Regions from separate parts of the Shewanella sp. A22 genome, predicted to be linked through region 1. Evidence: predicted binding sites of a transcription regulator. Region 1 holds the regulator's gene; each other region holds the start of a gene.
The links. Region 1 encodes LexA, which represses DNA repair genes until DNA is damaged. Its sites were predicted from a motif close to TACTGTATNNNNATACAGTA; they were not measured.
Positions count from the first base shown of each region.

Region 2: ACWXWT_RS16520 (LexA family protein) is a predicted target of LexA. The motif match lies at 2,484-2,503, and genes of this name have one in related genera.
Region 3: dinB (DNA polymerase IV) is a predicted target of LexA. The motif match lies at 2,653-2,672, and genes of this name have one in related genera.
Region 4: recG (ATP-dependent DNA helicase RecG) is a predicted target of LexA. The motif match lies at 5,034-5,053, and genes of this name have one in related genera.

Region 1 covers NZ_JBSQBN010000025.1:27,197-34,931, reverse strand. The annotation lists gene ACWXWT_RS06800 (VOC family protein) at 227-1,006, opposite strand; gene mtr (tryptophan permease) at 1,153-2,409, opposite strand; gene plsB (glycerol-3-phosphate 1-O-acyltransferase PlsB) at 2,409-4,832, opposite strand; gene lexA (transcriptional repressor LexA) at 5,096-5,710, shown strand; gene ACWXWT_RS06780 (cell division inhibitor SulA) at 5,707-6,213, shown strand; gene coxB (cytochrome c oxidase subunit II) at 6,609-7,735, shown strand, end outside.
Region 2 covers NZ_JBSQBN010000113.1:2,626-10,360, reverse strand. The annotation lists gene ACWXWT_RS16530 (DUF134 domain-containing protein) at 1-234, opposite strand, end outside; gene ACWXWT_RS16525 (Y-family DNA polymerase) at 783-2,039, opposite strand; gene ACWXWT_RS16520 (LexA family protein) at 2,042-2,458, opposite strand; gene ACWXWT_RS16515 (MlaE family ABC transporter permease) at 3,035-4,147, shown strand; gene ACWXWT_RS16510 (ABC transporter ATP-binding protein) at 4,150-4,914, shown strand; gene ACWXWT_RS16505 (MlaD family protein) at 4,911-5,894, shown strand; gene ACWXWT_RS16500 (PqiC family protein) at 5,914-6,498, shown strand; gene ACWXWT_RS16495 (M13 family metallopeptidase) at 7,015-7,735, shown strand, end outside.
Region 3 covers NZ_JBSQBN010000015.1:23,396-31,130, forward strand. The annotation lists gene ACWXWT_RS04740 (FAD:protein FMN transferase) at 101-1,111, shown strand; gene nqrM ((Na+)-NQR maturation NqrM) at 1,171-1,395, shown strand; gene bfr (bacterioferritin) at 1,626-2,096, shown strand; gene bfr (bacterioferritin) at 2,109-2,576, shown strand; gene dinB (DNA polymerase IV) at 2,716-3,795, shown strand; gene ACWXWT_RS04765 (aminoacyl-histidine dipeptidase) at 3,897-5,360, opposite strand; gene ACWXWT_RS04770 (M17 family metallopeptidase) at 5,543-7,099, shown strand.
Region 4 covers NZ_JBSQBN010000158.1:667-8,401, forward strand. The annotation lists gene ACWXWT_RS18810 (AMP-binding protein) at 1-1,286, shown strand, start outside; gene ACWXWT_RS18815 (calcium/sodium antiporter) at 1,424-2,353, shown strand; gene ACWXWT_RS18820 (hypothetical protein) at 2,537-3,217, shown strand; gene ACWXWT_RS18825 (sensor histidine kinase) at 3,283-4,377, shown strand; gene ACWXWT_RS18830 (response regulator transcription factor) at 4,374-4,982, shown strand; gene recG (ATP-dependent DNA helicase RecG) at 5,122-7,197, shown strand; gene ACWXWT_RS18840 (DUF3014 domain-containing protein) at 7,335-7,735, shown strand, end outside.

The DNA.
Region 1 (7,735 bases):
CCTAAGCTATTTAATAGCTTAGGGATGTTTTCCATCTGGTTGGACAGGGTTACTTAATCTGACCTCGGGACAGGAAATTAATTAGATTTGGTCTTGTTACTAATTAAGTCATTACGCCGATCCGCTTCATCTTGTTTCTTTTTACGACATGTCGCAATATCGTCAGGATGCCCATATTTGTATGGATCACTGACTGAAATTGCCCGAGGGACATGATTACCCATGATTATGTTGTAGGATCCAATAACGCAATAATTGAAAACACCCCACCTTGTGGATCATTGAGCACTGAAAAACAACCCACGCTAGGAATATCGGTTGCTGGCACACAAACAGTAGCCCCCAAGGTTAGTGCTTTAGCTACTGAAACATCACAGTCATCAACGGCAAAATAATTCATCCAGTGGGCAGGAGTATCACCCCACTCTGCAGTCATTGCCATCAGTCCGCCAATGGCTTGTTCACCCACATACCATTCGATGTATTCAAAATCAGCCACATCATTAACCTTAGTTTGGTAACCCAATACTCGGTTATAAAACTGTTTCGCAGCAGCGGTATCACGGCAAGCAAGCTCAACCCAACATAGGGTGTTTGGTTCTTGTGCTCGCTTAATGCCAATGTGGTCTTGGCCTTGCCATAATGCAAATCGACAGCCTTCTGGATCTGTGCATAGTGCCATTCGGCCAGCATCTCCAACAGAATGAGGCCCTGCAATAATCTCACCACCTGCTTGAGTCACAGCCTGAGAGGCAGCATCAACATCATCGACCGCAAAATAAATTGTCCAATGAGTAGGTAATGCCTCCATTTCTGACGGCATTGGGTAGATAGCCGCAATGTCATCACCATCGATTTGCAGCATTGTATAATGTCCTTCAGGCATGGGCATATCATCTGCTCCCCAGCCAAATAGCGCCTGATAAAATGCTTTACCTGCCGCCCAATCATGAGTTGCTAATTCAATCCAGCAAGGCTGCCCTTGTTGATACTGTTGTACCTGCATTATCCTAATCCTTCATAAAAATAGTTGCCTTGATATAGCCAACATGAAACTTGTCTCATAAGTTAAGTCGATATCAGCAGAAAAGCAAAAAGCCTTCAAACGAAGGCTTTTTGGCTAAAAAGTTGTTTCACTGGAAATTGTTGCGTTTATTTAAACACTGGCAATATATCGGCCATGGCCAGCAAATGACACGTGGCAGTGATAACCCCAAACAACACCACAATAGCAATTAGCGGAGTTCCACCAGGTACTTTAAATCCCTGTGAGTCTGGATATTGTTGTCTTACTTTGTAGGCTAATAACGCTGGCACAATAACAGCCCAAATAGTGGCAGCTAGCGCAGCAAAACCAATCGCTAAAATAAATCCATTTGGAAATAACAAACCAAGGATTGTTGGCGGTACAAACGTTACCGCGGCCGTTTTAATTCGCCCTGATCGCGAGTCATCAAAACCAAATAAATCAGCAAGGTAATCAAACAAGCCTAATGTCACCCCTAAAAATGATGAGGCCACCGCAAGGTTGGCAAATAATGTCAACATACTATCAAGCCATTGACTGGTGATCACACTAGATAACGCGGCAACTAATACACCTATATTGCCACCTTGGGCAATTATGTCGGCAAACTGACTTCGCTGAATATTACCCATGGTCGCGACTAGCCAACACACATAGATAACCAACGCGATAGTGGTTCCAGTAATAATCGCTTTAACGATTGTTCTGGCATCTTTACCATAATATTTGACTAAACTTGGCACATTGCCGTGGTAACCAAAACTAGCCAGTCCAAATGGGATGGCGGCAAGCAAATAAGGTAGGTAACGCGATTCACCATCAGGCGACACAAGCTTTAATGTATCAATGTCGATTAATAAGTTACCAATGGCCAAAAAGAAAGTAATCACCATGCCGCCAAGCATGATTGTGGTAATACGATCGACCGCCTTAGTACTAATCAATACTACGAGTGCTAAAACTACCGCAAACACTAATCCGGCTATGCTCTGGGGTAAGCTTACGCCCAAAGCAGATAAACTGTGATTCACTATTGAACCACCGCCACTGATATAAGCGTAGGTTAAAATATACAGCACAAAAGCAATCGATACGCCATTGATCACCCGCCAGAATTGACCAAGTGTCACCCGCGTTAAGGTGTCAAAACTGTCTCCCGGTTCAAAATGCAAATTGGCTTCTAATAACAATAAACCCGACATTAGCATGCAAAACCAAACACCCAGCAACATGGCAATAGAATAACCAAACCACATACCGGCCCCAACCACGGGTAACGAAAACATCCCGGCACCCACTGTGGTACCAGCAATGATCATCGCCCCACCTAATACAGACTTACCGTGAGTTCGATGCTTAGCCGCATTCATATGATTAGCCATTATTGTCCGTGCTCCGCTTCCACACTATCAACAATAGTTTGTCTAACTGATGAGCTCAGTAATTTATTAGCATTATCTCGAATTCTGATCACTTCAGCACGATGCTCGTCACTGCATAAATAACCTAACTCTTTGAGTTTTACACTCAAGGTGTTGTACAGCTTTTTGTCATAAAACTCTGGTGCCGTAATCCCATGCAGTGCACCTAATCGCTGTGCTAACAAATGGCTATCTCTTTCCAGCTCCGAACGTTCAATATCGGGTTTTATCGCTAGTAAATTGAAGATAATGGCATAGCGCTGCAAGGTTTCATTGATGGTTTCGGCTAGCAATAACATTTGCGTAATATGGCGAGGAGTGACTGTAAATTGATCTTTACCTGTCAATAAACCTTGTTCAACCATAAAATCTAATATGCTATCAACATGACTAGGCACATCATCAATAGCCATAAATAGCTCCGCTTTTAGTAATGGATAAAAATCCAATACAATGGCATGAATTCGTTCACGGTCGCACACGTCGTAATGCACTAAACAACTGGCAACTAATGATGGTAGCGCCATTAAATGAATAATATTATTACGGTAATAGCTCATGGTTATGGCTATTTTCTCATCAACTGAAATGATCTCACCAATAGGATCTTTGGTGCTAACAAACTTATCTAACGACAAACAATGATCAACAATTGATTTGCCATCACCCTCTGCAACAGATGTGTAATCGGTATAAGGCACGGTCTTAAGCAGGGCTAAATATAAATCAAGCTGACGCTCTAATTGGCTTCTCTCTAGCGCATTTTGTTCTGATGCCAATAACACTAAACTGGTCAATGCCACCGAGCTTGCTGCAGCTGCACCATTAATGTTTGTCATGACACGGTTAGCCAACAAATTAACTGATGGTGTAAACCACGACGGTTTTTGATCTGGGTCTTTAGCTAACTCGTCACGCCACGCTGGAGCTTGCTGATTTAAAAAATGTTGTAGGTTAATTGGCTCGCCAAAGTTCACATAACCTTGGCCAAAATTACCTAACTTACGAATGGCCCCAAACACCTGCCACACTGACTCTTTTTTCTTTTTCTTACCACTTAATTCTTTATGATACGTTGCCACTTCCATCACATGGTCATAACCTAAATACACTGGCACTAAGGTCACTGGGCGCTCTATTCCACGTAAAACACAGTTAATTGTCATCGCCAACATGCCCGTCTTAGGCGCGAGCAAACGTCCGGTACGCGAACGGCCACCTTCTGTGAAATACTCAACCGAATAGCCTTTAGCAAATAACTGGTCTAAATATTCACGAAAAACTGCGGTATAGAGTTTATTGCCATTAAAACTGCGGCGAATAAAGAATGCCCCGCCACGGCGGAACATTGGGCCTGCAGGCCAAAAGTTAAGGTTAATACCTGCTGCAATATGCGGTGGTACCATTCCCTGATAATACAAAATATACGACAACAACAGATAGTCCATATGACTACGATGACAAGGCACATAAACAATTTCGTGACCATCATGGTGTAACTGCCTAACCTGCTCAGCACCTCTAATATTGATGCCACTGTATAATTTATTCCATAGCCAAGTCAGAAAACGTTCTGCTATGCGCACTAAGCTATCGGAATAATCAGCCGCAATTTCATCGAGGTATTCAATGGCGGTTTCACGTGCTTTTTCGACCGACACTTTTTTGTTTACGGACTCTTCTTCAATAGCTTTCTTAATTGACTCTGATTTTAATAGAGAGGCAAATAAAACGTGTCGATTAGGTAATTGTGGCCCCGTCATTACTTTACGTTGGCGACGAAAATGCACTCGAGCGACTCGGGTTAATTTATGAGCGATTCGTTTGTCTGTTCCGTGCTCATCAGCCATATAACGAAGCGATAATGCATTAGAAAACTGTACAAAATTATGCCTTCCCAGAAATAAAATCATTAACCATTTACGTAACCATGTTGGATTTTCTCTTTCGAATACAGCTGCTTTCATGCTGTCGTCTTCTTTACCAGGAGTGCGTCCCCAATAAAGGCAAACAGGAACCAACTGAATATCTAATTCGGCGTTTTCACTATGAAGAGACAACAAACTAGTAAAGTAATTAAGAAATTTTTCGCCACTTTCACGTTTACCAAAGAGAGGTTTGCGCCCCTCTAGGCACACAACTCTAGGCACCCTTAAACCATCAAGCTGTAATGGTTCATAAGGACTGGGCATACCAAAACCCTCTGTAATTTCGCTTAAAGCAGCGATATCACTGATAGATTCCGTTTTCATTAAATAAACCAAAGGTTTGGCTGGATCTATATTGAGGTCATCAAAAGGATCGTGGGGAACCACAATGGTCTGCACCATCCATTTTTGAATCCATTTTAATGCTCGTAAAAATATTGAATTTGGTTTTGACATGGTTATTTTCGCAACATAAGCCACTGTAATATTGTCGCATAGGATACCAGAAACCACCCCGCTTACACTATCTGGCTTATTTATCTTTACTTTCTGGATTTTTCCAGAAGAAATAACATAAAGAATAAATAACAAATATAGATATATAACAATAGTTTACACAAACCCAAACAAGCTACGCACAAAAAATAGCTGGTTAATACTTGCACGAACAAAAACACTGTATATAATGACAGCCACTGTATAAAAAGACAGGAATCATCATGAGACCGTTAACGCCGCGCCAAGCAGAAATTTTAGACTTAATTAAAAACAATATCGCCGAAACAGGTATGCCACCCACTCGAGCTGAAATTGCAAATCGTCTTGGCTTTAAAAGTGCTAATGCCGCCGAAGAGCATTTAAAAGCATTGGCCAAAAAAGGCTTTATCGAGATCATGCCTGGTACATCAAGGGGGATTCGCCTACCTCATGAAGAACAGATTGAAACCGGTTTGCCACTTATTGGTCAAGTCGCTGCTGGAGAGCCTATTTTAGCTCAGGAGCACGTTGAACAATACTACCAAGTCGACCCAAGTATGTTTAAACCTGCCGCAGATTTTCTGTTACGGGTTCGTGGCGACAGCATGAAAAATATCGGTATTTTAGAAGGCGACTTACTCGCTGTGCATAAAATGCAGCAGGCACGTAATGGTCAGGTTGTCGTGGCACGGGTTGATGATGACGTCACTGTTAAACGATTTGAACAAAAAGGTAATATGATTTTTCTGCATGCCGAAAATGAGGATTACAACCCAATAAAAGTTGATTTAAGTTGCCAAAGCCTAACAATTGAAGGGCTTGCAGTTGGCGTTATCCGTAATGGAGATTGGTTATGAACAAACTAATAGGCACCGCGCCGCGCCACCCAGGCTTATGGGTAGATTTAACACAAACAGAATTGCATGGCAGCCAAACCATTCAAACATTACAAACGGTCACTCAAGGTGAAAAAGAACTCAGTCAATTGTGTAGCCAGCTAGCAATATTAAGCCAGCAAGGACGATGGATAGTATTAATTAGCCCGCCTCATATTGGCTATAAACATATGCTAGCAAGTGCAGGAGTGAGAATGGATCGCATTTTACTGGTGCACACCAAAGATGAAGTCGAAACATTATGGGCCATGGAAAAAGCACTCATAAGTGGTACCTCTAGTGCTGTAGTCACTTGGACAAGCTCACTTGATGCTCGCGATAGCCGCCGTTTAGAAATAGTAGCCAAAAGCGCACGTGCTTTAGGTGTCGTAATTGAAGATGTAAATACTCACTTACCTCAAAAACATCAAATTGTTAACCATGCAGTAACAAATAGAATAAGTAATTTTAGCTCAGTTCACTAAGCACGAACCCTTAATTACCAAGCCCTGCATTGAATTCAGGGCTTTTTTTTCATCTTTTTTCAGCCAATTAGCCAACAAAGTGATCTTGATCAATATTTAATCTACAAGTAATGTGGTTAACAAGGATGAAACATTTTTGTCTTTAATTGGACGTGTATGACAGAAATTAAGATGACTGTCATACAAATGAGCCAAATAGAAATTGATTAGTTCAGTTGTAGGTACAAGTGTGGAGTACAGCGAACAATAAAACCGTAGACAGTCTGTTTACAACCACCAAGGTACTTTGAAGTCATCAAACTTTTTTCGGGAACCGAAGAGTTTGCATAGAGCAGAGAATTACTGTGTGACTCTTCTTTGTAGTTGCTATTTGCAATTAGCAGAGGAGTAGTCTTGTGAAGCAATGGTTGTATTGTTTATTGGTTGTGTTTATAGCACTTCCGCTTGGGGCAACAGAAATGCCCCTCAACATGACTCAAGGCGTGACAGATATCAGTGGGCAGGTTTATCACCTCCACATGACGATTCTTTATATCTGTTGTGCTATTGGGTTAGTGGTGTTTGGGATCATGATTTATTCAATGATTTACCACCGCAAATCAAAAGGCGCAGTCGCGGCCAATTTCCATGAAAGTACTAAAGTGGAAATTGCTTGGACCATCATTCCTTTTATCATCTTAATAGCAATGGCTATTCCAGCCACCAAAACCTTAATTGCCATGGAAGACCCCAGCGATGCGGACCTCACCATTAAAATTACTGGGTCACAGTGGAAATGGCATTACAGCTATTTTGACAAAGACATTGAGTTTTACAGCTCATTATCTACTCCAAGAGAGCAAATTGAAGGCAGTGAAGCCAAAGGTGAGCATTATCTCCTTGAGGTCGATAAGCCATTAGTTCTACCCATTAACCAAAAAGTCCGTTTTTTGATGACATCCGATGATGTTATCCACTCTTGGTGGGTACCCGCTTTTGCCGTTAAAAAAGATGCTAATCCTGGATTTATTAACGAATCGTGGACCCGTATCGATAAACCCGGTATTTACCGAGGTCAATGTGCAGAATTATGCGGTAAAGACCATGGTTTCATGCCGATTGTGGTACAAGCTTTGTCGGAGGGCGATTTTGAAAATTGGTTGGTTGAGCAAAAACAACTAGCAAGCAATGCAGCTTCAGAGGCGGCGGCATCAATGTCCCAAACCTTGTCTATTGAAGAGCTAAACACACAAGGTGAACAAATCTATATTGCTAGGTGCGCCGCTTGTCACCAACCTAATGGTGCAGGACTACCTGGTGTGTTCCCCTCATTGATTGGCAGCCCTATTATCAAAGGTCCTGTTGAAGGCCACATCGATATCGTCTTAAACGGTAAATCTGGTACTGCAATGCAGGCTTTTGCTAAGCAACTTACCGCCCAAGAAATTGCCGCTGTAATTACCTTTGAGCGTAATGCGTGGGGCAATAATAGTGGTGATGTTGTACAAGCGGCTGATATAGGAAACTTTTTAGGCAGTAACGA
Region 2 (7,735 bases), on a different contig from region 1:
TATTAATTTAAAACGTGCAAGTTTTAGTACATTGGCTAATGTTTGACGCGACACGCCCATTTGAATAGCCGCTTGTTGTTGTTGCATTTTTAACAAGTCAACCAAACGCAGTGCTTCAAACTCGTCACTCTCCAATGAAATGTATTTAAGTTTGTCCAAAGGGATACCATTGGGTTTAAAACAATTTTTTGCAGGAGTCCCACAAATTGTTCGCTGAATCTTAGGTCTTGACATAATCAACTCACAATTTTAATTGGCATATGCTATTTATACGCTATTAATTGGCATATGCCAACTAAAAGTTGTATTTTGTGATCGATGCATTGTTTATCTAGATTTGATTTCTATATGAACCAATAACTAATACCAATCCTATTAAATATGTGATCTTTCAGCGGGAGTTCAAAGTGCTGTAGGCAAGGCTGGTGATTGAAGCGAATAGTGGTTCTCGGTAACAAGCTCCTGCGTTACTCTACCTCCAGCATCTGACCGCCATGGATGGTGGGAATGTGTTATTTTTTATGGAAAAAAATAGACCATGCAGCCGTATTTTGAAAGCATCTAACGAAGCATAAAGGACTTTAAAACCCGCCAGAATGGAGTCTCTCAGGTATTCCACTTCTGTGTTACATCGATTTAAAAGGCAACAACCATTTCTACATCAATGTGCCTTGAATTGAAAAACCTGAGAGACTCTGAACTGACCAGATATTTAATGGAATTGGTATAAAACGTGCTTGATATGTAGGAGGGAATTACAAATGTTATTGAATGTTAGGCAATTAACATTTTATTCCAGGTAAACATTTCCATTGGGTGGAGTATTGAGGAGTAAGGAGATCTCGGCGCATGGCCCACTTTTGCTGTATTCCCTGCGCAGCAAGAAACACGGTATCGCGTCCATATCGCTGGTTAATACCATCTAATGTATGCATTAAGTCATCATTAACTTTAGGGGGGCTGAATAAATCAAGCTGAAAATGCTTTTCGCTGGCTAAATCTACCAAACCCACACCGATTTTGTAATAACGCACACCTTGTTGAAACAGTTTTGGCGCAGCTTCTGTCATGGCTTTGGTCAGTTCAACGGTACAATGGGTTGGACATGGAAAATGTACAATCACTTTCTCGCTCATTGGCCGATTGTCATGGGGCGAATTACTGGCAAACAACAACATGGTTTTGCAATGTGTGCCTTGCTGGCGTGCTTTAAGTGCTGCTATGGCAATATGTTTACTTAATGCTTGTAGTAGTGATTCATAGTCGGTAATACGTTCACCAACACTGCGGGTAGAGAAGATTTGCTTTTTATCTGCCCTCGCCTGATCCCATTGTTTACAAATATGACCATTTAGTTCGCGAACCGTATGTTCAATATCAATGGAAAACTGTTTTCTCGCCAATCTGGGCGGCATAGAGGCAAGATCAAATGCACTGCGAATATTCATTAACTCGAGCTTTTTACTAATACGTTTGCCTATTCCCCATACGTCGCCAACAGCAAGCTGGCGTAAAATATCTGTGCGTTGCTGTGTGGTCGCTATTACGCAAACACCTTGGTATCCTTGGATATTTTTAGCAGCGTGATTGGCTACCTTAGCCAACGTTAAGGTTTCGCCTATGCCAACACAAACAGGTAAACGTGCTTCTTTCCATACCGCTCGGCGTATGAGTTGACCTTGGGTATATAAACATTTAATTGCGGGATAACTGTGTTTAAAAGACAGAAAACTTTCATCGATAGAGTACACATGTTGCTCGGGAGCAAAACGTCCTATTATTGCCATCATTTTTGTCGACAAATCGGCATAGAGCTCATAATTAGATGAGCAGACTATGACATTGCGCTGAGCGCATAACGCTTTTACCTGAAAATAAGGTAAAAACTTTTCAATACCGGCCAATTTTGCTTGTCTATTAGCCGCCACAATACAACCATCGTTGTTGCTCAATACAATAACAGGTTTACCACGCCAGTCAGGACGAAACACCTGTTCCGCACTGCAATAAAAAGCATTAGCATCGACTAAGGCAAACATTTTCACCTACATTTTTGGCTAATAAATAGTGGGCTTTGACGATGACAACGAATTGAGCGAGTGACAACGCCTTCGATACTAAAATCGTCATGATCACAGATAGTAATAGGCAAATGCAGCTCATTTGACGACACTAACATTCTGCGCGGCATATCGAGAATTTTACACACAAACTCACCATTAAAATTAGCCACTATGACGTCACCACTTTTAGCTGTTTCATACCGATCGACAATCAATAAATCACCATCAAATATTCCGACTCCTTGCATCGACTCTCCTTGAGCTAAGCCAATAAATGTCGAACTTGGATGTTGAACTAACATATCATCAAGACTTAACTTTAATTGGAGATACTCGGCGGCAGGCGACTCAAAACCGGTAATACCAGCTCTGGCCGCAATAGGAATTACGCGCATACAATCACCTCGCACATTTACATAATACTGTATAAATTAACAGTATATATTAGCGCTAAATTTTGTTGGCGCAAGTTTATTCACGGTAAACACGACAGGTTTCGATTATGGGTCGACTGTGGGAGCGTTTATCTGGCTGTAATGCCAATCTTATTAAATATCTGTTCACAGCGCAGGAACTTGTTACCGAGCATCACTCTTGGCTTCAATCACCTGTCGTGCCTACAGCACTTTGGACGTAGTTTGCTTTAATAGGCTCGAGTAATCTTTCGTGTTCAATGCTGTCTTCGATAAGGGCTGTAAGGGAGGAACGATGCAGTAAATGAGCTAACACGTGAATATGTTCCAGCTGAAACCACGTTTGAAAGCGGTTCGATTCACAAGTCGATATTGCTGAACGGTGATTAATATTCCTAATACATGCAAGTAATGACTTAATTGTTAATGAAATAATTTGTTCAAGGTCAAATTACAATGTGGATGATTAGTCTACACTAATGATCAGTATAAGAATTAACCTAATCGATGTACGCCATAAACCAATAGCAGTCTTTCTACTTTTGCTCGGGGTCTAGTATGACACTCGCAACATTTCATATCGACATGCACGATGACAACTGCTTACTGAATATCGCAGGTGATTGGCAATTGGGTCTAGCACCGCTAGGGGCAGATATTTGTACCGCCCTCCCCAAGGATTGCCGCTCTGTTACGTTAGTTACCACTGAATTGTTACAGTGGGACTCAAGTCTCGCCATTGCCTTATTACAATTATCTCTTTGGTGTGAAAAAGAAAAACTGTCGTTAAACCTACAAGATTCCCCTGAAAGTTTACAGCAACTCATGCAACTCTCTACTGATGTGGCCGTTTATCAAGCGACAAATGATGATGCCATTGGCGGAATATGGCTGACATTACGGCAAGGATTGATTAAACAAGGTTTACAGGTTCACGATGGACTCGTGTTTGTTGGCAATAGTACATTAGCACTGGGCCGTTGGTTAAGAGGAAATGCCAGAACTCGCCGCAGTGATATTGTATTTTTTATCGAACAGGCTGGTCCCAAAGGACTGGGTATTGTCACCTTAATTAGTCTGTTAGTGGGAATGATTTTGGCCTATTTAGGTTCGGTACAGCTACGCCAATTAGGTGCCCAAGTGTATGTGGCAAATTTAGTGGCTATCGGGATGGTTCGTGAAATGGGAGCCCTGATGACAGGCGTTATTATGGCAGGTAGAACTGGAGCGGCTTACGCTGCGCAATTAGGCACTATGCAAGTGAATGAAGAGATTGATGCATTGCGGGTAATGGGTATTTCTACTATGGAATTTTTAGTGTTACCACGTTTATTAGCATTAGTATTTATTATGCCGCTGATGTGTATTTACTCCGATGTGATCGGCATGCTCGGTGGCGCAATTGTGGCGAATGGGATGGGGGTAAGTTACACCCAATATATTTTGCAAACTCAGGTCGCGATAGATTGGGTGGATATCTCAACGGGATTAATAAAAAGCGTTGTTTTTGGTTTTTTAATTGCCATTGCAGGTTGCCAAGCTGGACTGCTTTGTGGTCGAGACTCTAACGCAGTGGGGGTTGCCACAACCAATGCAGTGGTTAGAGCAATAGTCTTTCTCGTGGTGTCTGACGCTGCGCTTAATATTTTGTACGATAAACTAGGGATCTAATCATGATTGATGATGCCTTTATCAGTGTTCGTAACCTTTCCGTTGGCTACGGTAGTACCGAGGTACAACGACAACTGAATTTCGAGATTAACAAGAATGATATCTTTTTTGTCATTGGTGGCAGTGGTTGCGGCAAAACGACCTTACTTAAGTCAATGGTGGGACTGTTACCGCCACTTAAAGGCGAAGTTCTTTATCAAGGTCACAATTTTTATGAAGCAGATGAAGATGCACAGGTAGCCATGCTGAAAGATTGGGGCATCACCTTTCAAACAGGGGCGTTATTCTCGAGTATGTCGCTTGCCGAAAACGTCGCATTGCCTCTGCAACTGTATACCGACCTTTCTGAACGACAGATTGAAGAAGCCGTTGCCTATAAACTCGCATTAGTTGGTTTAGCTGGGTTTGAGCAGTTTTATCCAGCGGAATTAAGTGGCGGTATGCACAAACGCGCAGGATTGGCACGAGCGATTGCACTTGATCCTCAACTGTTATTTTTTGATGAGCCATCAGCGGGCTTAGATCCCATTAGCTCCATGCGTTTAGATCAGTTAATCGTACAGATTTGCCAAGCATTAGACTCGACAGTGATCATTGTGTCTCACGAACTGCCCAGCATATTGTCAATCGGGACCCGATGTGTATTTTTGGATAACCAAACCAATACGATGCTCGACTGCGGTGATCCAAGAGAATTAAAACGTAACAGTAGCCAACCTAGAGTCCGTCAATTTCTCAACCGTGCTGAAAAGTTGGAGATAATATGAGTAAAAGCCAGCGACTTCCTCTTGCTATTGGGGCCTTTATATTGGGTGCCATTGTATTAGTATTTATTGCTCTGTTATTCTTTTCTGGAGGACGGATTTTTGCCGAAAAAGCGCCTGTAGTCATGTACTTCAACAACTCAGTACAGGGGCTTCAAGTGGGTGCGCCGGTCAAGTTAAAAGGGGTGATAATAGGTGAAATAAGTGATATTAATATCGATTTCCCTAATGATAATAGCCAAGGTGTTACTGCTGCTGTACATGCCGATTTACTGCTAAAACGTATCAATCTAAAAGGCACTCAAGTTGGCGAAGAGTTTTTTTCACACGCCATTGATAACGGTTTACGGGCCCAATTGAATTATCTCAGTTTATTAACGGGGTTACTTTATGTTGAGTTAGATTTCTATCCTGGTACATCGGCAATGTTTCATGATGAAAAAAACGCATTATTGGAATTGCCGACCATTGCTAATGATTTTGAATCGCTGTCAAAAGACTTACAGTCGTTGAACCTCAAAAGTTTAGTTTCCAATATTGATAATTTAGCGCAAAAGCTCAGTGACATTGCGGCCAGTGGTAAAATACAGCAAGCGTTAGATAATTTTGACCGTGCCGCAACAGCCGTAAAAAATACCGCCGTTAATATTGATAGAACACAAGCAACATTGGGTAAAAATAGTACAGAAGTACTGGCAAAACTCGAAAGTTTACTTGCACAGCTAAATAAAGATGAACCCAAGCTGGTTGCGTCACTCAATCACAGTTTGGCCGCATTACGCGATACTTTAGTCAATGTTAATCAACTGACAACTCAGACTGGTGATGTGCTCAATCCCAATTCACCATTATTAATTGAATTAACAAATACATTGGAAGAAATTCACCGGACCGCTCGGGCATTGCGCAGTTTAAGTGAAACCTTGGATGAGCAACCAGAAGCCATCATTCGTGGCAAGAAGACCATACCATCGGGAGAATAATGTTATGGAAAAATATGGAATGCGATCAGTTTATTGGGGGATTTTTTTCATTGTGCTTAGCCTCATTAGCGGCTGCCAAAGCTCACCAACTAAACAATACTTTGTACTAACAGCCATACCCTCTCAAATGCTGCCCAGCAGTACCCCATTGCAGCGTAATATTGGTCTAGGGCCTGTCGGCGTGGCTGAGTATCTTAATTTTACTCAAATGGTATATCAGCTTGAAGATGGTAGCTTGCAGAGAATAAGCAATAGTTATTGGGCTGAGCCATTAGAACAAGGTATTGGCCGCGTTATGGCCATTAACTTAAGCCAAAACGATCACCGTCGAAATATTGTACTGTTTCCGTGGCAAGCAATAAATAGTCCTCAATATAGTATAAAAATCAAGGTTATTACTCTCAATAAAGATAGCAAGGTTGCAAAGCTAAATGTTAATTGGCAGCTCATAAACAATCCTACAAAACAAATATTGGCAACACAAAATTTCATTGCGGTAACAAAGGCTGGCTCTACTGCTGCGGAGTTAGTCAAAGCATACAGTAATTTATTAGCTCAGTTAGCTAAGGATATTGACCACTCGCTACAGCAACTGCCAGATTAAATAACTCATTAGTGGACACAGCATTGAGGTGGTAAAAAATAAATAGAAACAAAAGCTAAATGGTGCTGCATTAAGCATTGGTTGCACAAAATAACACCTCTGGTTTATCAATCTTACATATCAATGCCCTTACGTTACATTTTGACCTAATATTATGTTGACTAAAATTTGCTAACAATTGAACAGTTGACTATTACTGTCACTCTTTCAATATAACCTGCAAATAATACCAATCCTATTAAATATGTGATCTTTCAGCGGGAGTTCAAAGTGCTGTAGGCAAGGCAGATGATTGAAGCGAATAGTGATTCTATTTTGAAAGCATCTAACGAAGCATAAAGGACTTTGAAATCCGCCAGAATGGAGCCTCTCAGGTACTCCACTTCTGTGTTACATCGATTTAAAAGGCAACAACCATTTCTACATCAATGTGCCTTGAATTGAAAAAACTGAGAGACTCTGAACTGACCAGATATTTAATGGGATTGGTATAACAACATAAGGAACACGATAACAATGAACAAATCCTTAATTGCGATTGGATTAACAGCGGCACTGCTAAACGGTTGTGGCGTGTCGGATATACATAACACAAAAGCGGCAACCGTCCGTTCATCTACGGCTAAAGCTGAGTTAGGTACTTTTGGGGTGGATTTAACCGCGCGCAATGAAGCCGTTAAACCAGGCGATGACTTCTTTATGTACGCAAGTGGTACTTGGTATGACAACTTTGTTATGCCTGCTGACAAAACTCGTTACGGTGCATTTAATGCTTTAGCTGAGCGAAGTGAAAATCAAGTTAAAGCCATTATCGACGATATTGCCAGTCGTACCGACTTAACGGCCGAAGAACAACTTATTGCTAATTTTTATCATGCCTATATTGATACCGACACCATTAATAAGTTAGGTATCACGCCAATTAAAGACACCTTAGAGCAAATTGCTGCGATTAGCACAACTCAAGATTTAACCAAAGTATTTGGTGAAGCATGGCTTACAGGCACATCATCACCCATTTGGGGTGGCATGTGGTTTAATCGTTTAGATCCAGATCAATATGAAATGACTATTGGTGCTGGTGGTTTAGGCCTACCAGATCGCTCGTATTACCTCGAAGACAGTGAGCGTTTCGTTAATATCCGTAAGGCTTATGTTGAGCATATCGCTAACATGCTCGCTTTTGCTGGTATAAACGACGGTGAAAAACGTGCTCAAAGCATTTTAGCTCTGGAAA
Region 3 (7,735 bases), on a different contig from region 1:
CATGTAAGTCATGAAAATTGCAGCAGTGCAGACAAGGTGGTCAAACACAGGTCTGTAGGCTGCAATTTTTTTATTCATTAAAAACAAGTGTAAATTTGAAATGACAGTGAATTTCACCAAGTTATTATTCTCGGTATTAATCATATTATTGAGTGCTTGTAGCTCTCCAGAGCCTATTGTTTCATTATCAGGCAGTACCATGGGGACAACTTACCACATAAAAGTGGTGACGAATGAAAGCATGCCAGAGCCTCAATTATTGCAAGCAGAAATTGATATGGCACTGGAAATGGTTAATGACCAAATGTCGACCTACCGTTCCGATTCAGAATTGTCAAAGTTTAATCAATTGCAGGTACAGCAAAGTGTCAAAGTATCGGCTGATACGATTAAAGTCATCAGAGAAGGTATGCGCCTTTATCAGGAAACCGATGGTGCGTTAGATATTACTTTGGGCCCATTAGTTAATTTGTGGGGATTTGGTCCTGATAAGAGGCCAACATCAGTGCCGACACAAGCCGACATTGATGCCGCTAAAGCGAAAATGGGCATTTTTGACTTGTCGATTAGTGGACACACATTAACTAAGCATAATGCTGATTTATACGTCGATTTATCATCAATTGCGAAAGGTTTTGGTGTCGATAAAATTGCAGCGATTTTAGATAAATATCACGCAAGTGGTTATTTAGTTGAAATTGGTGGTGAGTTAAATGTAAAAGGGACTAAAGTTGATGGAGAGCCTTGGCGTGTGGCGGTTGAACAACCGACTAGCGAAGGACAGGCAGTTCAACAAGTGATAGAACCGGGAACAATGTCATTAGCCACGTCGGGGGATTATCGTAACTTTTACCAAGAAGATGGTGAACGTTTTTCACATTTAATTGATCCTCGAAGTGGACATCCTATTAAGCATAAACTTGCTTCAGCAACCGTGTTACACTCTAGTTGTATGACAGCAGATGGATATGCAACCGCCATGATGGTATTAGGCACTCAAGCCTCGTTGGCACTTGCTAAAGAGAAAAACTTAGCAATAATGCTGATAGAGAAGCAGGAGCTGGGTTACAAAGTCTATTACAGCGATGCGTTTAAATTGTATGTAAAATAGTTTTATTTTCTGATTTTAAGCCATTTAGATCTAAGCTGAATGAGTTAACTGGAGTGGAAATGGGCACATATATTGCTACGTTTGTTGGTTTGTTATTATTTTTTTTATTGATGTCTGTTGGTTATATCGTTAAAAAGAAAGCGGTAGAAGGTAGTTGTGGTGGTTTAGGCGTATTAGGTATCGAGAAGGCCTGCGACTGTGATGATCCATGCGATGCGCGAAAACGTCGTATGGAAAAAGACCAAGCCCGTAAAGAAATGCTTGACCAAAATCGCATTATTTAAGTTGAACTTGTTTTAAAACGAGTGACTTTAATCGATTTCAATGTAAAGAGCCTTCATTTTGAAGGCTTTTTTTATGGTGTTTTTTTATTCACAATTACAAAGCTAAGTTGTAATGATAATGATTAGCAATTGTAAGTATGTGAAATTAAAGGAAAATTTGCCTTTCCTCCTACAGTGTTCTATCCTATATGAAATTGATCGAGATCAAATTATTACCAAGGGACATAACTATGAAAGGTCATCCTAAAGTCATTAGCCAGCTTAATCGTGTGCTTACCTGTGAGCTGACTGCCATTAACCAATATTTTTTACATGCCCGCATGTTTAAACATTGGGGTTTGGTCAAGCTTAATGAAAAAGAGTACAAAAAATCGATTGAAGATATGAAGCATGCTGACAAGTTGATTGAACGAGTATTGTTTCTTGAAGGTCTACCTAACCTGCAGCAACTAGACAAATTACGTATTGGCGAACATGCGGAAGAAATGCTTAGTTGTGACATGGCCGCTATAACGGCTCAAATCGCTATGTTGCGTGAAGCGATTAATGTTTGCGAAACCGAGCAAGATTACGTTAGCCGCGATTTATTTGAAGATTTACTCGAAGATGAAGAAGAACATTTAGATTGGATTGAGTCGCAACAAGAGCTCATTACACAGACTGGTATTCAGAATTATCTTCAATCACAAATTAACGACTAATAGGAAATTATCATGAAAGGTCATCCAGAAGTCATCGATGCTTTAAATAGTTTATTAACTGGCGAATTGTCTGCCATGGATCAATATTTTGTCCATGCTCATATGTATGAAGACTGGGGATTCAATGAACTGTATACCCGTATTTTACATGAGTCGGACGATGAGAAGCTGCATGCTGCTAAATTAGTTCAACGTATTTTGTTTTTAGAAGGCACTCCTGATGTTGGTAGCCGTGAAGCGTTGAATATTGGTAAAGATGTACAAGAAATGCTTCAAAATGACCTCGCATACGAATACCATGTAGCTGATCATTTACGCAAAGTTATCGCGCTATGCGAACAGAAAGCTGATTATCAAACTCGTGAAATTTTAGAGGTGTTATTAGATGACACTGAGTCAGATCATATGTATTGGTTGGAAAAACAATTAGGTCTAATTGAACGTGTTGGTTTACAAAACTATTTGCAGACTAAAATGTAATATATAATCGTTTCTGTTTTTTTGATAAAGCCCAACTAAGTTTGGGCTTTTTTGTTCCTATCAGAGAATGATTGAATACTGTTTTTGTATACAGTACTATTGTTGTTAATTTAGTTAATGGCAGTGGTCACAGAATAGAATGCGTAAAATCATTCACATCGATATGGATTGTTATTTTGCTGCGGTTGAAATGCGTGATTTTCCGGAGTTGAGAGGAAAACCCATTGCTGTTGGCGGCAGAAGTGACCGCCGAGGTGTGATAAGTACCTGCAGCTATGAGGCCCGCAAATTTGGGGTGCGTAGCGCTATGTCTAGTTATCATGCATTGCAATTGTGTCCGCAGTTAATTTTAGTGCCTGGGCGCATGGACGTGTATAAATCGGTGTCTTTGCAAATACGGGAAATTTTTCATCGTTATACTGATTTAGTTGAACCTTTATCATTAGATGAAGCCTATCTCGATGTGACTGATTGCGATGCTCATCAAGGGAGTGCAACGTTAATTGCCAAGGCGATACGTGATGAGATTTTCGATGTTACTGGTTTAACGGCTTCAGCCGGAATTGCTCCCATTAAGTTTTTAGCCAAAATCGCCTCTGATTTGAATAAGCCAAATGGGCAATATGTTATTACCCCCAATCAAGTTGCTGATTTTGTAAAGGACTTACCCCTAAGTAAAATTCCTGGTGTAGGTAAAGTCACCTCCAAAAAGTTAGCTGATATAGGCTTAACCACTTGTTATGATGTGCAGCAATATCCCAAACCTCAATTAATCGATACTTTCGGCAAATTTGGCAATGTGCTAATAGAGCGTTCTCAAGGTATCGATACCAGGCAAATTAGTCCGCACCGTGTACGTAAGTCTGTTGGAGTAGAAACCACGTTAGCCAAAGATATTTTTACGTTAGAGCAATGTCTGCAAGTATTACCGCAGCTTATTCAAGAGCTCAGTGCTCGAGTTCATCGGAGCGCTAAAGACAGACAGATCCACAAGCAAGTGGTAAAGCTTAAATTTAATGATTTTAAACAAACGACCATCGAACACCGCAGTGATGAGATTTCAATTAAATTGTTTCATGAGTTGTTATTACAAGCTTTACAGCGCAGCCAAGGGAGAGGTATCCGTTTGGTTGGCGTGAGTGTAGGCTTAGCTGATGTGATTATCAATGCGACTGATGATGGTAGCGATCAGATTACTCAACTCGATTTACAATTTTAAGCTGCGTTAACAGCAATTAACCACAAACAATAAAAAGTAAAAAGGCGACATGACAGTCGCCTATTCTATATGGCTTATAAGCTAATCATTTTTATCTGACTTTATACTTCTTTAGCTGGGATACGCTCTAATACTGCAAGCAGTAGTTCCCAGTATTGACCTACAGTCGTGACGTTGACCTTTTCATCTGGACTGTGTGGATAACGAATTGTTGGGCCAATCGATACCATATCCATGTGTGGATATGGCTCTTTAAATAAGCCGCATTCAAGACCTGCATGAATAACCATGATAGTGGGATCTTTTTTGTAAATGTCGTTATAGGTTTCACGTACAATCGCCATTACTGGTGAAGTGGTGTCTGGTTTCCAGCCCGGATATGCACCGCTTAAATCGATACTTGCCCCAGAAAGGTTAGCCAGTGCAGTCAGCATACCTGTGACTTCTTCACGACCAGAGTCAATTAATGAGCGAATAAGACATAGCACTTCAACACTTTCATCTTCTGTACTTATTACACCGATATTGAGTGATGTTTCAGTGACACCTTCTACTTCATCACTCATGCGGATCACCCCATTAGGGCTAGCATGTAATAAGTCAATTAAGGTATTTTGCGCATCTTCACCCATGACTTTTGTTGGTGAATCAATTGTGGCTAACGTGAGCACCATAGCTGGGTCGGCAACAGCTAACTCTACACGCACTAATGCTTGGAATGACTCGATAGCCTGTTTAAGTGCTTCAATGTTTTCAGCGGGCAACATAAATTGAATGTTTGCTTCACGTGGAATCGCATTACGCAGCGAGCCTCCGCTAAAGCTCACTAGCTCGATGGCTAATTCATCACTGTATTTAAATAAAAAGCGAGCCAGTAACTTATTCGCATTGCCACGTCCAAGGTGAATATTCACCCCAGAATGACCGCCTTTTAAGCCAGACATGGTCAATGAGAAACTGGCATTACTTTGTTCTGGCGCTTGCCAAGACATAGGTACACTGATTTGTGCATCTACACCGCCAGCACAACCCATGTAGATTTCGCCTTCTTGCTCAGAATCGGTATTAATTAAAATATCAGCATCAAGGTAACCTGCTTCTAATCCAAAAGCACCTGTCATACCGGCCTCTTCATCAATAGTGAGCAGTACTTCGAGTGGCCCGTGCTTAATGTCTTTGCTGCCCAATACTGCTAATGCTGAAGACATGCCGATACCATTATCTGCACCTAAGGTTGTGCCTTTGGCTTTAACCCACTCACCGTCAACATAGGCTTCAATAGGATCTGTTTCAAAATTATGAACTTTATCGGCATTTTTCTGCGGCACCATATCAATGTGTGCTTGTAGCACGACTGTTTTACAGTTTTCCATTCCTGGTGTGGCAGACTTACGGATGATTAAATTACCGACCTTGTCTTCAACAACCGCAAGGCCTTGTGCTTTTGCCCATTGTTGAATGTGTTTCGATAACGCATGTTCATGTTTTGATGGATGTGGAATAGCGCAAATTTGTTCAAACCATTGCCATAGAGGCTGAGGATATAATTGAGTTAATGCAGTCACGAAACGCCCTCTAAAATGAAACCAAGTCGATATACGACACAAAATAAAACTAGTGGTATTTTAACATATTCTGCGCTGTTACTTGATATTGCTGCACCAATTTGCCAAGGTTTAGGCCACAAATCTGTAAATAATTATGAACCAATCAATTTACCTACAACCCCATTGATTAAGGATTGTGTATGAACCAAGAAAACAAAGTCGTCAATGCATTTCAAGTGCCCATTATTGATGTCACTCATGACGATGCCATTTTTGAAGGTGAAGGTTGGGATGCTGTTGTGGTGGTCACCACGAGTTTAGCCAACATTAAGCAAGATGAAGTGAGCTTGCTTGCAGATCATGCTTGTCAAATTGATCTGCGTGTAGGTAAAAGCGTCACATTACTTTTTGCTCCAGGTTTAGCTGGGGGACGTTTAATTATCTCACCTGTGACAGATAGCGAAAATGACTATAGTGACGTCAGAATTTTTGCTAAAGCTGCTCGTGAAGGTATTGCCATTGCTAAAGCCGCTGGAGCCAAAAAACCATTATTAGTTGTACCGCCAGTTAATGACAAGCGCTTTGCCAATGCTATGCCAGTTGCTGCATTGGCGTGTGGACAGGAGCTTTGGCAACCGCTCGAAACACGTGAAGCAAAGTCATTAATGCCAAGGTTAACTGCGATAGGTTTATTAAATTCTGCTGCTCACAGCTTATTACTCAATGCTGCAGAATCAGGGCGAGTTCTTGCTCGTGATCTTTGTGGTACTGAGCCTGAGCGTATGTCTGCCATTGGGTTTGCACAATACTGTGTTGATGCTTTTGCTGATAGTGGTTTGGCGGTATCTGTGGTTGATCAAGTCGAACAGTTGAAAATGCAATACCCATTACTCAGCGCAGTAGGTAGAAGCTCTTTTGATGTTGTACGTCATCATCCCCGAGTGGTAAAGCTTGAATATGTTGGCGAAGGACCTATTGCAAAAACTTTATTCTTTGCAGGCAAAGGCGTGGTTTACGATACTGGTGGCGCTGATATTAAAGTTGCAGGCTCAATGGCGGGAATGAGCCGTGATAAAGGTGGTGCCGCAGCAGTTGCTGGTTTAATGAAAGCAATATCAATACTGAAACCTAAAGGTATTAAAGTCATTGCCGAACTCGGATTAGTGAGAAACAGTATTGGTAGTGATGCATTTGTCACTGATGAGATCATTACTAGCCACGCAGGGGCGCGAGTGCGCATTGGTAATACTGATGCAGAAGGGCGCTTAGTGTTAGCTGACTTATTATCGCATTTGCGTATACAGGCACAAACTGCAGTGAATCCACAATTATTTTCGGTGGCGACGTTAACCGGTCATGTTGTACGAGCCTACGGTGGCTACCCTGCATTAGTTGAAAATAGCACGGCTAAAAAGCAAGGCGTGGCTTCAACATTAGCAGAAGTGGGTCAGCTATGGGGGGAACCATTCGAGGTTTCTCGATTACGTCCTGAAGATTTTGATAAAGTTGCAGATAAAAACGGTGCTGCTGATGTGGTGTCATCTAATAATGGCCCATCTTCAATTACTGCTCGTGGTCATCAATATCCTGCTGCATTCTTAATAAAAGCTTCTGGCATAGCCGAAACAAAATTGGCTTTTACGCATATTGATATTGCTGGTAGTGCAGTTGAAGGCGATCCTTTATATGGTAAGCCTACCGCAAGCCCTTTAGTTAGTTTATTACATTTTTTGAGCCTGTCTAAGGGGCTTGTTTAAGTGTTTGTTTTATATGTGATTTATTGATAAAATAACATTGTTTGACAAAAGTCATACATAGTTTTAATACAATGTTAATGTAATCTAATCACTTAATTTGACGTTTTTGTGAAATAAAGCAAATAATACTTGTAATTATATTACAGTTTTGTATAATTCATTTCGTCGGCAAGCATTGTGATTGTCGACTCTAGTTAATCCAGGATGGATATAGCCTCCAAGGATCTGAGTGACAAGTTGTCTCAATGGATTTGAGAAATGTACGTTCCAGGGAACCGAGCCAAGCTTTACTAGGTTTATACAACTTAACTTTATTTAGGAGAAAGACTATGTCTTATACAGGTAGCAACAAATTTTATTGGCAAAACACTTGGTTTGCTGATGTATCAGTTTTACGTGGCGGTATATTCGCCATGAAACGTTAAGAACTGACCCTCTTAATGTAGCGTTAATATCCATCAACCTTTTGTTCGTCTCGTTTGACGGTTTTAGACAAGGTGGTAAATTAGTTAATTTATCGCCACATCATGTTAAGTGATGCTAGCTTTCCTTTCCCCATATGGGATGCTTGTAACATGTCTGCCTACTCTTTTGAGTAGGCTTTTTTTTACCTTGAATTTAGTCCATCTGTTTAGT
Region 4 (7,735 bases), on a different contig from region 1:
TCGCGGTGGGCGGTGATATTCTTCGTTTAGCCATGCCTTATGACACTATGCCAGCGCAATATCATTGGCAGCAATTGTTATCAATGGGTAAGCCACTTGTAGACCAACAGCTGCCTACAACAGATCAAATCATGACGCTTATTTATACTTCAGGTTCAACTGGTAAACCTAAAGGTGCAATACAAACCTTTACCAGTTATGGCTGGGCATGCGAAGCCGTTATTCGTGACTTACAAACCAATACGACAGATAGGTTGTTATCTTACTTGCCGCTTGCACATATTACTGAACGCGTGGCCATTGAAGGTTCGTCATACTACTCTGGTGCTACCGTATCTTTTGTAGAAGGCCTAGACTCATTTGTAGATGATATTCAACGTTGTCGTCCAACGGTGTTTTTCTCGGTACCGCGCTTATGGACAGTATTCCAATTAAATATCATCAATAAAATTGGTGAGAAAAAACTCAAAACATTACTCAAACTCCCTATTATTAGCAGTATTGTTAAACGTAAAATTAAAAAAGGCTTAGGTTTAGATCAATCTCGTTTGAACGGTTCAGGCTCTGCGCCTATCCCACCATCATTACTAGAATGGTATAACAGCATCGGCATTGATATTTGCGAAGCGTGGGGAATGACAGAAAACAGCGCTTACTCCATTATTAATTACCCTTTCAATGCACAAAAAATTGGTTCTGTAGGCCGCCCAGTTGAAGGCTGCTTAGTTCGCCAAACAGAACAAGGTGAGTTGTTGGTGAAAAGCCCTGGCTTAATGAAAGGCTATTACTTACAAGAAGAAGCCACCGCGGCAGCATTTACTGAAGATGGATTTTTTCATACTGGTGATTTATGTGAAATTGACGAAGACGGTTATATCGGTATAACTGGTCGTGTTAAAGACAATTTTAAAACTTCAAAAGGTAAATATGTCGCCCCTGTACCTATTGAACGTAGGCTGGCTCAAGACTCTCACGTAGAGTTAATTTGCGTTATTGGGTCTGGTTTACCACATCCCGTGGCGTTAGTGCAGCTGTCAGAAAGTTCAAAGTTACAGCCACGAGAAGAAGTCAGAACATCATTAAAAGAGACTCTCGACAATGTTAATCCGCATCTTGAATCACATGAACATGTTGATGCCATTATCGTCGTTAATGATGAATGGACGATCGAAAACGACGCATTAACGCCAACGTTAAAAATTAAACGTCACGTACTGGAAAAAGCCTTCAACAACAAAGTAGACGGCGTTCGCGGCGCCAAAGTTCGTTGGGAAGACGAATTATAACAAGTTACTTTCATTTCTTTTTTATCCCCAAAAATACACGCTAATAGCGTGTATTTTTTTGACATATTCTGTCAATATACGCGCAATTTAATTAGCGGCTCTACTTTAGTGCAGCTTAAAATCAAGGTAGATACATCATGTTAATTGCATTATCGATAATTGGTGGTTTTATGATTTTAACTTTTGGTGCCGAGGCATTAGTGCGCGGAGCCAGTGCCGTAGCGCTGCGATTAGGCATTGCACCACTTATCATTGGGTTAACTATTGTCGCATTTGGTACAAGTGCACCAGAATTGGCTGTCAGTGTTAAATCAGCTTTGGCAGGCAATCCCGGTATAGCCTTAGGCAACGTCGTCGGATCAAATATTGTTAACATTGGATTAATTTTGGCTATCACCGCCCTTATTCGCCCTATTACAGTGCAATCTCAAATGGTTAAACGCGACATCCCGATTATGATTGCGGCATCGATTTTAGTATGGTTTTTACTGCTCGATGGTGAAGTGAGTTTTATTGATGGCGCGATTTTATTCAGTCTGCTCTTAGGTTATCTTGGTTTTAGTTATATCAGTTCTAAAAATAAGCCAGAAGAATTAAACATCGATGCAAAACCACAAAACCCATTATTTTCAATTACTCTCATTACCCTTGGCATTGGTATGTTAGTTAGTGGTGGCATTTTATTTGTTAACGGTGCGGTTGATTTAGCGAAACAATTTGGCATTAGCGAAGTCATCATCGGCTTAACCATTGTGGCTATTGGCACCAGCATGCCAGAACTTGTCACCTCGGTTATGGCCGCACTTAAAGGTCAAAGTGACATTGCTATTGGTAACGTTGTGGGTTCCAATATTTTCAATGTACTGGGTATTTTGGGCGCTACGGCATTAATCCACCCTGTTTCCGCAGCTGGATTTAACGAAATCGATTTTATCGCCATGCTGATTTTTGCATTCATGGTATTACCGTTTGCTTGGAGTGGTTTACGAATTGGTCGTCGTGAAGGTGCGGTGTTACTCACGGGTTACCTTGGTTACACCTGTTACTTAGTGATGCAAGTGGTTTAATCTTTTCGTCTTTCTTTCCTTTTTGTATTAACAAGACCGAATAGCACTCGGTCTTGAATACAAAGTACATGACATTTGTCACCCTATTTTGATGACCTTTGTGTCTGATAATCAATCGTGTGCTTCTCCATACTAAGCCTATCCCAACAACATCCGATTGGGGAAACGTAAATGGAGATAGCCATGAAAACCTTACTATTGATCACCAGCTTAACCTTAGTCAGCCAAAACTGCTTTGCTGATATCAGCGACATTGATGCTGCAGCAAACACCATGAACATCACTGAACTCAGACAATACAGTGAACAGGCTACTGATTATGAAAAAGCCTATGCTGATTATCGTCTTGCCATTACAGCTAATATCATGGGCCAACGTCAACTTGCGATAAATTCATTAAATGATGCCCAGCAAACTCTCAATACAATGTTAAGCCAGAACACTTCCGCTGACTCGCAAGCTTTATTAGCAGCAGTATATGGGACGCAAATCGCTTTCGATAATAGCAAGGGGGTAGAATATGGCATGAAAACCACTCAGCTATTACAACAGGCCAGTGAACTGGAACCCAACAATCCTCGAGTCAGTCTTGTTAGAGCCATTAATGCATTTTATACCCCAAGTACATTTGGTGGTGGGCTGGATAAGGCACAAACATTAGCAAGCCAAGCGATTGCTCAATATGACCTGCCCTGTGACGCTATTTGTTGGGGACACGCAGAAGCTTACACATGGAGAGGTTTAGCTAAACAAGAACAAGGTGACTTAAGCGGTGCAATGCAAGACTGGCAAGCGGCATTGAATGTTGACCCTCAATATGGTTGGGCAAAATTTCTAGTCAACCTACAGGCTGTTAAACAGTAATGTCGATTGCTTTTTTCTTGAGTTAACGCGCAGTTACTCTATGATTAACTGCGCAGGGAGGCACAATGACATCTTGTTTATCATCTAATTATGAAAAAAGTTATGAACAAAAAACTGCTTGGGTTTACCTTATAAACTTAGGCTTTTACTTTATTCCATTATATTTTATGGCCGGTCAATGGTTAAAGATTTCCATTGCTATAGCATTATTAGTGCCATTTATTATTAGTTATTTCTGGGCCTATAACAGCCCAAAAGAGCACGTTCTTAAACCCATTGTATTAATGGTTGTTACTGCAATAACGTCGTCATTCTTCAGCAGCGGAGCAATATCTCTATTCAGTTTTTGTTGCTTCTTTATTGGTTTGTTTTATTCACTTCGTACTGCAATATTGAGTTTTCTCGTACTGAGTATTTTGCTGTTCGTGATCGATATCATTATGGATTACCCAAGCTACTTTTTTACTTTTTATGGCATGGGAATTTGTTTAGGGGTGGGAGTGTTTGGTGTCATAGAACAAAACCGCCAACGAATAAAACGCCAGCAACAACAATCGAAAGATGAAATCGCCAATTTAGCCACCGCATTAGAGCGCGAGCGGATTGGCCGCGATTTACACGATGTTATGGGTCACCATTTAGCCGCAATCGCATTAAAAGCAGAACTGGCAGACAAGTTTATTGCCTCAGGCAAAATTGACCTAGCACAGCAGCAAATCCATCAAGTCAGTGTGATAACTCGAGACTGTTTAAGTCAAATTCGTCACACTGTATCCAACTATAAACATCAAGGGTTAACGCATACCTTAAACACCTTAGCCAACACGTTAAGAGACAATGCGATTGCCGTCAGCATAGAAGGCACATTCCCTAAACTCAGTGAACTTATGGAATCTCAAATCAGCTTACTGTTAACTGAGTTGATTAATAACACTATCAAACACAGCCAAGCAACGCATTGCACCCTGCATATTGAAGCAAGCCAAGGTTGGCTCAAACTCAATTTTATCGAGAATGCACCAGTTAAAGCTATCTCTGAAGGCAACGGTTTAACAGGCATTCAAGAGCGAATCACATTACTACATGGCATCATAAACTACCAATTAATCCCTCATTATAAAGTGAGTATCCAATTACCATTAAGTGAGCCCGTTCAATGAAAATTCTATTAGCCGAAGATCAAGCCATGGTAAGAGGCGCCCTCGCCGCTTTACTCACGCTAGCCTATGATACTTTGAACAACATTGAGATTGTCGAAGTCGAAGATGGCGATAAAGCGATGCAGCAACTTAAAACGAGTTCTTTTGACTTATTACTTACCGACATTGAAATGCCAGGAAAAACAGGTTTGGAACTGAGTCAGTGGTTACAGCAACAACACAGCCAGACCAAAGTGATTATTCTGACCACCTTCGGCCGAGCAGGATACATCAAACGAGCATTAGAATATGGTGTTGGTGGTTTTTTATTAAAAGATGCGCCATCAGATGACCTCATCAATGCTATAAAACAAGTAATGGCAGGAAAACGGGTTATCGATCCTGAGCTGGCCTTTAACGCCATTGGTGAAATTGATCCATTGAATGACAAAGAAAGGCGCGCCTTGCGCTTGGCGAGCGAAGGCTTATCAACCAGCGATATTGCGAGCCAATTATTTATCGCTGAAGGCACTGTGCGTAACTATTTATCCGAAGCCATAAGTAAACTCAATGCCAGCAACCGAATTGACGCGGCAAGAATAGCCAAACAAAAGGGCTGGTTGTAATTAGTGGCTTAATATTGCCTTGTATTAAAAGTCTGCTAAGATAGCCTAAACATCTGTATATAATTACAGTGATTTTAATTGATAGCCTGAAATCACTATGATTTTTACATCTTCGATAACCCATTTAGGTGCGTACAATTTGCTACGACTGGATCTTGTTCCGATCACCAACCTTAAAGGCGTAGCTAAAAAGGTTGCGGAAAAACTGGCTAAGTTAGGTATAGAAACAGTACAAGATGTACTGTTTCATTTACCGCTGCGTTATGAAGACCGCACACAAATCCATCCAATTGCCACATTACCCCCTGGTAGTTATGGCACCATCGAAGCGGAAATTCAATCGACTCAAATAATCCAAGGTCGGCGGCGCATGTTAGTGTGTAATGTTCGCGATCACAGCGGAATCATGAGCCTGCGATTTTTTAATTTTTCGATGGCACAACGCAACGCCATGGAAAATGGAGCAAGCATTCGAGCTTACGGTGAGATCCGCCGTGGAAATAATCATAAAGAAATTGTACACCCTGAGTATCAAATTATTCATCCAGGTGAATCGGTCACATTAAGCGACACATTAACCCCTATTTACCCAACCACAGAAGGCGTTAAGCAAACCAGTTGGATAAAATTGACAGAGCAAGCCCTAGCAATGTTAGACCAAGGTGGCTTACCTGAGTTACTGCCAAGTGCATTGCAACCCAATAATATTAGCCTGCATGATGCGCTGCATATTTTGCATCGCCCCCATAGTTCGGTGTCACCCTTTGAATTAGAACAAGGCCAACATCCAGCACAACAAAGGTTGATACAAGAAGAACTGCTGGCTCATAATTTAAGCATGTTGCAACTTCGCCAGCGCAGTAATCAAGATGCCGCAGCACCAATGCCTGCTACAGGGCAATTATTAAGCCCTTTTTTAGCACAACTGCCGTTTAAGCCAACGGGAGCACAACAACGAGTTGTCGCAGAAATCAGCCAAGACATACAACACCCAACCCCAATGATGCGCTTAGTTCAAGGTGACGTAGGTTCCGGAAAAACTCTGGTAGCAGCATTGGCAGCATTACAAGCAATTGAAAACGGATACCAAGTGGCCATGATGGCACCAACTGAATTATTGGCTGAACAACACGCCGCTAATTTTGCCACATGGTTTGAACCACTTGGTCTAAAAGTCGGCTGGCTGGCAGGTAAACTAAAAGGCAAAGCCAGAGCCCAATCGCTCGAAAATATAGCCTCTGGTGCTGCTCACATGGTCATCGGTACTCATGCGATATTTCAACAAGCGGTCGTGTTTAACAAACTGGCATTAATCATTATCGACGAACAACATCGTTTTGGTGTTCATCAACGCCTAGGATTACGTGAAAAAGGCGTTAGCCAAGGGTTTCATCCACACCAGTTAATCATGACGGCCACGCCGATTCCACGTACTTTAGCCATGACAGCTTACGCAGATTTAGATACCTCAGTTATTGATGAGCTTCCACCTGGGCGAACACCTGTCACCACGGTTGCGATTGCCGATAGTCGCCGCGAACAAGTGATTGAACGCGTCAAACAAGCAGCATTGCATGATAATCGTCAAGCATATTGGGTATGTACCTTAATTGAAGAATCAGAGGTACTTGAATGCCAAGCGGCAGAAGACACGGCAGCTGAACTCACTAGCGCCCTTCCCGAACTGAAAATAGGTTTAGTTCACGGCAGAATGAAAAGTGCCGAAAAACAGGCGATTATGGCACAGTTTAAAGCGGGTGAATTGAACCTATTAGTAGCGACTACCGTCATCGAGGTGGGTGTAGACGTACCTAATGCCAGCTTAATGATTATCGAAAACCCTGAACGATTAGGTCTCGCACAGTTACACCAATTAAGAGGCCGAGTGGGTCGAGGGGCTGTAGCCAGCCACTGCGTATTACTTTACAAAGCACCATTGTCACCAACGGCGACAAAACGTTTAGGGGTGCTGCGAAACAGTAACGATGGTTTTGTTATTGCACAAAAAGATTTAGAAATTAGAGGACCAGGTGAGGTACTAGGCACTAAACAAACCGGTTTAGCCGATTTAAAAATTGCCGATCTTATTCGTGATCAGCATTTAATTGCGCCAACTCAAAAATTAGCCTCTCACGTTAACCAACAAGTACCTCAAAACGTCGATGCAATTATTCAACGCTGGATAGGAGATAAACAACAATATGTCCAAGCATAAAATAAATCGTAATATATTGTTCATTATCATCAGTTATCACTAGACAAGTCTGCCGAATATTGCAGAATGGATGCAGCAGAATTTTTCGACTCCACCAAGATATTTGTATCGATTAGCAATAACCCCAAGGAATTGAAATGCAAGTTAATGAAGAAGACCGAATTACCCCGCAATCCTCTGAAAAAACAGGATCTAACGTGCTGTTAATCGCTATCGCGGTCATCGCCCTGTTAGGTGCAAGCAGTTATTTCTATTTTACCAGTGATGACACTGAAGAATATGAACCTGTTGTTATCGCACCGGTTGAACTACCAGAATCAATCCCAGAGACGCCAATAGAGCAACCCCCTATTGAAGAACCTCATAACATAACCACTACAACGGATGATGTTGTGCCCATTGGCGAACCAGAAACATCGGCTGAAACCACCGTCGTAGAGCCACTACCTGCATTAGCTGAGTCTGACGATTTTGTTGAAGCAAAAACATTGGCCATTGCTAACGGTATGAAAATTGCGCCGATGATCTTGAAAAAAGA